2 regions of the Orenia marismortui DSM 5156 genome follow, and region 1 is predicted to be linked to the other one. Evidence: riboswitches for the same ligand, from Rfam matches in the RefSeq annotation. Region 1 holds a riboswitch; the other holds the start of a gene.
What was found. Region 1 has a riboswitch for S-adenosylmethionine ahead of OREMA_RS19420 (DUF6485 family protein). Riboswitches for the same ligand answer to the same signal wherever they lie in the genome.

Region 1 (3,218 bases):
ACTTAACTATTATAATTTAAATTTTTGCTATTTTTGATACTACAAATATAAAACCTAGAGAAAATTCTCTAGGTTTTATCACTTATAAGTTTATTTGATCCGCTATTCAAACACCTTTAAAATTAAGAATTAACCTTATTAAAAGCTTGTTCAAGATCGGCAATGATATCATCAATATTTTCAATACCAACAGACAATCTAATTAAATTATCAGTAATTCCTGCTTCTGATTGTTCTTGAGCTGATAACTGCTCATGAGTTGTAGATGCTGGATGAATAATTAAGGTTCTAGCATCTCCTACATTAGCTAATAATGAACATAATTCTACATTGTTAATTAATTTTTTGCCTGCTTTGATACCACCTTTAATTCCAAAGCATAACATTCCACCAAAAGCTCTTTGTTGTTTTTTAGCAAGATCATGTTGGGGATGACTTTTTAAACCAGGATATCTAACCCATTCTACCTGTGGATGTTCTTCTAACCACTGAGCTACTTTTAAAGCATTTTCAGAATGCCTATCCATTCTTAGTGCTAAACTCTCTAATCCTTGAATAAATAACCAAGTATTAAAAGGACTAGCTGCTGGACCAATATCACGATATCCTTCAGTTCTTGCTTTTAAAAGAAAATCAGCAGGTCCTAGGATAATTCCACCAATTGAACTTCCATGCCCTCCAATATATTTAGTAGCTGAATGAACTACTATATCAGCGCCAAATTTAATCGGTTGGGATAAATATGGGGTACAGAAAGTATTATCAACCACCAATTTTAAGCCATGCTGATGTGCTATCTTAGCTACCTTCTCAATATCAACTATATCTAAGGTTGGATTTCCTGGGCTTTCTAAATATAAGAATTTAGTATCTTCATTAATTGCTTCTTCCCAAGCATCAAAATCATGTGGATCAACAAAATTAGTTTCAATACCATATTTAGGTAAAGTTTCTGCAAATAAATGATAAGTACCTCCATATAAATATTTGGAAGCTACTATTTCTCCACCACCTTCAGCTAGAGTGATAGCTGTTAAATGAATTGCAGACATTCCTGAAGAGGTAACCAACCCTGCTTCTGCTCCTTCTAATTCTGCTACTCTCTTCTCAAATACATCATGAGTAGGATTACCAATTCTAGTATAGATATTTCCTGCTTCCTCTAAAGCAAATAATTTGGCTGCATGTTCTGCATCATTAAATACAAAAGATGTACTCTGATAGATTGGTACTGCCCTTGAACTTTGACTGTCCTGTTTTGGACTATAGCCTCCATGTAATGCAACTGTTTCAAATTCATATTTTCCTTCTCTACTACTCATTATTAATTCCTCCTAATTTATAATTATTTAAGTTCTTCTACATTTAAAAAACAAAACTTTTTTACCACGAATTGATACTAATACAAAATAAATTTAAATATTAATTTAATGCATCATCTAATATCATTATCATATAATAATAAAATTCAAAGTAGCTTTCTAAATTCATCTAATTTACTTAGAATTTATTAATATTCTTCTTTGTTGATACGTACTTTTTGAAAATTTGTGTCTATTCGTGATTCCAAATATCTTTTACTTTTAATTATTTATTCTCTAAGTAAAATCTAGCAAAGTCACCAAAGTGATAAGCTTCAAGAGTACTTAAATCTTCAGAAACTACTCTAAAAAAGCAGGCAGGGATTTCATTAGCCTGGAGATTCTTTGCAATACAAGGGTCACATCCCTTGGAATGATTACTAGGATGGTGCTTACATTTCAAATCTTGACAATTACAAAAGTGTTTAGCGATTAATGTCACCCCCTAAAATAAAAAACTCTTCTGATCAGAAGAGTTTTTTAAATATCTATGCTCTTCTTATCTCCCAATACCTGGTATTGCTGGAATTAGCACCGCCATAGTAATAAAACTACCGGTTGCTGGGCTTCATCGGGCCAGTCCCTCCACCACTCTTGATAAGAGTACTTACTATTTGATTTTTTATTATAATAACATATTCCAAGTAAACCTGTCAAGTTTTAATTATTTTTCTTGTGATTGTTATAAATTGCAATATAAAATGCACGGTTTTTTATTTACTCAATACCTCATAAATTTTAAGCTGCCTTTAACTGTTCTTCAAATATATAATTTGCATTCTTAAACCCAAACATTTTTCGTGGATAATTATTTATCCATCGCTCAATTCTTTTAACTTCATTTCTGCTAATATTCTTAAAGCTACTTCCTTTTGGTAAAAACCTTCTAATCATTTTATTTAAATTCTCATTACTACCTCTTTGCCAAGAACAATAAGCATCAGCATAATATTGACTAGTTCTTGAGATATCACTTCCTGTAAAGGAAGTTTCTATCCCTTCATAATCATAGAATTCTTTACCATTATCTGTAGTTATAGTTTTAAATAAGTCTCTAAATTTTCTAACTCCTATTCTTCTTTCTACGCGATCTAATCCTTTTATTACAGATTCTTGAGTCTTATTAGGTATTAGTTCTATTATTTCTTTGCGACTATATCTCTCTGTTAAAACTAATAAAAAGGGCTCATCTTTACCTTTCCTACCCTCTACTAAGTCCATTTCCCAATGACCTATTTCTGACCTTTTATCAGCTTCCTTAGGCCTATCTGATATCTTTCTTCCCTCTTTTCTCCTTTTTGTTGATTCTTTTTCTTTCTGTTTAGATTTATTAGTCTTTTTATATCTACCATAAACCAAATCTTCTCTATCTATAAACAGAATGCCTTTATCTATATAATTATATATCGTCTTCCAATGTATTTTAATTTCAAACCCATCATCCTCTTTAATCATCTCTGCAATTACCTCTGGAGAATAATTTCCTTTTATTTTTTCTTCTATGAATTCAGCTAATTGATGATCTTTTCCTATTTTAATCTTAGCTCCTTTAGCAGTCGCATTGTTATCATATAAGTTTTGAGCTATATCAGCATCGTATTCTATTCTTTTAGTGTAATCTGAATTTAATAATACAAGCTTTCCCCTTTCAATTTCTCGACTTATTGTCGTCCTATGCCTCCCTAACTCTCTTGCTATTGCTGTCTTCGATTTGTTTTGTATATTATATAAATGTTCTATTATCTTTCTCTCTTCCCACTTTAAATGTTTTCCTTTTCTACTTTTTGTGTTATAATTATTTTGGCACATATTTAATACCTCCAATGTTTGCTTTGGTCAGTTAACATTATATATGAG
Region 2 (3,218 bases), on a different contig from region 1:
AAAACCTAGGTCATTTAATGTAGCTAAAGAATCATCTTTAGGGTCAGAGGAGAAGGCTATCTTATACTTTCTTGGTAAATTAAAAGAAGAACGTGTCTTAATTAAATATTCTGTTAACGCTAAGTTATGAGGTGTTGTATCAAAAGCTTCCTCAGGGTTAACACCTGCTCTAGCAGAGTTCAAGATATTTCTAACGGTATTACCTCCACCACCTCGTGGGCTTAAGCCTGCCTCTAATAGCTTGAATAGTACTTCTGGGGTATCCTCAATCTTAAGCTGATGAAGCTGTATATCCTGTCTAGTGGTAATATGAAGATAAGCATTCCCATACTCTTTACTCAATTGATTTAATACCTTTAACTGCTCCTTAGTCACTACTCCACCAGGAATTCTAACTCTTACCATATACCTCTCTTTACCTGATTTATAACCTCTTTGGCTATAAATTCCCATTGGAACTCTACGCCCTTTAAACCTAGCTTCATCTAAATCACCATCTACAAATCGTTCAACTAAATTCGGATAATTATTCGTATCTTCTTTCACCGTAGCTGAAATATTAAAAATAGGTCGATTACTCATACTTGTCACCTTCCTTTCATTAAATTAATTCAATCTCTATTTGAGTAACTTTCTTCTGTTCTTTAATACTAAAAGCCTTTAATACTGGCTCTTCATCCTTTAATGATAAGATAAAATAAATTGCTTCTTCATCATAAGCCAATCTCTTATCCTCTTCCGATGGACGAGAAGGGGTAAAAGGATGGGAATGATAATTTCCAATTAAATCATAGCCCTTATTTCTAACTTCTTTGACTACTGCAAACTGCTCTTTTGGATCCATTGTAAAGTGTTCTGCTGAAGAATCTAGATTGGTCATAGTATATACTTTCTTAACCTCAATCTCTTCATCAGCTATCACTCCAGCCACTAAACCACAACCCTCATTTGGGAATTCATCCCGAACATGCTCCAATAATTGCTGATATAACTTTTCTGGCAATTTAATTATCATAATTCACAAACCCCTTGCTCATAATCGATTAATTCTGTTATTTCTGGGTCATCACTACAAATCCCACAGTTTTCTCTCTTATTTAAGTTAATCTTTCTAAACTTCATCTTCAATGCATCATAGGTCAGTAACTTGCCAGTTAATAATTCACCTTTTTTTAGAATATACTTAATAGCCTCTGTTGCTTGGATAGTTCCAATCACTCCACCCATAACTCCTATAACTCCTGCTTCCTTACAAGAAGGGACTGAACCAGGCTTAGGTGGTTGAGGAAAGATACATCTATAACATGGTGTCTCGCCTCCTGGAACTACAGTTGTGGTCTGACCTCCAAACTTAATAATTCCTGCATGTGAGAAAGGCTTATCTTCCATTACACAAGCATCATTGATTAAAAATTTAGCCGGGAAGTTGTCTGTCCCATCTATTACAAAATCATATTCTCTAATAACCTCTTTGATATTTTGGGAGGTTAGATAGTAATCATAGGTTTTAACCTCTACATCAGGATTCATCGCATTGATCTTCTCTTTAGCCGATTCTACCTTTAACTTACCTACATCAGGTGTATGATGTAAAACTTGACGCTGTAGATTTGATAACTCTACTCTATCTGCATCTACCAAGCCAATCTTACCAATACCAGCCGCTGCCAAAAACTGTGCTGCTGGCGTTCCAAGCCCTCCAGTTCCTATAATCAAGACTGAAGCATTTAATAACTTATCTTGCCCTTCTACACCAACATCCTGTAAAATAATATGCCTTGAATATCTCTGTAACTGTTCTTCACTAAAATCATACATTTGCTCCACCACCCATGAAGTATAGAAACTCTACCTTATCGCCAGACTTTAGAGCTTTATCAGAGAAATTATCTCGCTCTAAAATTTCGCCATTCAACTCTACTGATACCATATCTGGCATATCTACATCTTCTTTTAGCAATAATTCACTTACTGTTAATCCTTTTTTTAACTCTACTTCTTTACCATTAACTTTGATCTTCATTTGTTATCACTCCATTCCCTGGTATTCCACTTTGTTTTTATGTATTTATATTATTACAAAGACTATCATATTATTCTGAGTATGTCAATACAAATACTTGGTTTTAATCTAAAAAAATCCTCTTCTTGAAAGAAGAGGATTTTCATTATATACAACGGCATATAATCTCATCTTTCAATACATAAGTATTGCTGGAATTAGCACCTTTCCCAAATAGGGATGGTTGCTGGGCTTCATTGGGCCAGTCCCTCCACCTCTCTTGATAAGAGTTTGTATTTAATTGTTAGCTTTTAGTTTTTAGCTAATAGCTACTAGCTGATAGCCAACAGCTATTCTGCTTTAAACAATGTAGTACTTAAATATCTCTCTCCAGTATCTGGAGCTATAACTACAACCCGTTTTCCAGCACCTAATTCTTGAGCAACTTTGATAGCTGCTGCTATAGCTGCTCCACAAGAAATACCAACAAGAATTCCTTCTTCTACAGCTAATTTACGTGCCATCTCCATAGCTTCTTCATTGTCAATCTGTTTAACCTCATCTAAGATATCTGTATTTAGAACATCAGGAATAAAACCTGCTCCAATTCCTTGAATCATATGTGGTCCAGGATTACCTCCACTAAGTACAGGAGATCCAGTTGGTTCTACTGCTACAATCTTAATATCTGAAATTTCTTCTTTTAAGACTTCTCCAGTTCCAGTAACAGTTCCACCAGTTCCAACACCTGCTACAAAAGCATCCAAGTTACCATCAGTAGCTTCTATAATCTCTTTAGCAGTTGTGTTTCTATGTACCTCTGGGTTAGCTGCATTCATAAACTGCTGTGGCATAAAATAATCATCATTAGCATCTGTTAATTCCTTAGCCTTATCTATAGCACCAGGCATCCCTTTTTCTCCAGGAGTTAATAAAATTTCTGCTCCAAATGCTTTCAATATCTTTCTTCTTTCAATACTCATTGTATCAGGCATTGTTAAAATTACTTTATAGCCTTTAGCAGCACCAACCATTGCTAAGCCAATTCCAGTATTCCCACTAGTAGGTTCAATAATTGTACCACCTGGCTTCAACAAACCTTCTTTTTCAGCACTTTCAATCATATTAAGAGCAATTCTATCTTTAACACTACCACCTGGATTGAAAGATTCCAATTTAGCATAAACATCTGCAGCACCTTCAGGCACTAATCTAT

Region 2: another riboswitch for S-adenosylmethionine. It lies ahead of thiS (sulfur carrier protein ThiS); the one in region 1 lies ahead of OREMA_RS19420 (DUF6485 family protein).

Annotation. Positions count from the first base shown of each region.
Region 1 covers NZ_KB900618.1:155,508-158,725, reverse strand. Annotated here, with positions in the region: gene OREMA_RS0106765 (O-acetylhomoserine aminocarboxypropyltransferase/cysteine synthase family protein) at 123-1,322, opposite strand; gene OREMA_RS19420 (DUF6485 family protein) at 1,588-1,803, opposite strand; SAM riboswitch class I at 1,858-1,965, opposite strand; gene OREMA_RS0106760 (IS30 family transposase) at 2,100-3,170, opposite strand.
Region 2 covers NZ_KB900620.1:276,405-279,622, forward strand. Annotated here, with positions in the region: gene OREMA_RS0110710 (sulfurtransferase TusA family protein) at 1-582, opposite strand, end outside; gene OREMA_RS0110715 (M67 family metallopeptidase) at 602-1,012, opposite strand; gene OREMA_RS0110720 (HesA/MoeB/ThiF family protein) at 1,012-1,818, opposite strand; gene thiS (sulfur carrier protein ThiS) at 1,811-2,023, opposite strand; SAM riboswitch class I at 2,188-2,292, opposite strand; gene cysK (cysteine synthase A) at 2,353-3,218, opposite strand, start outside.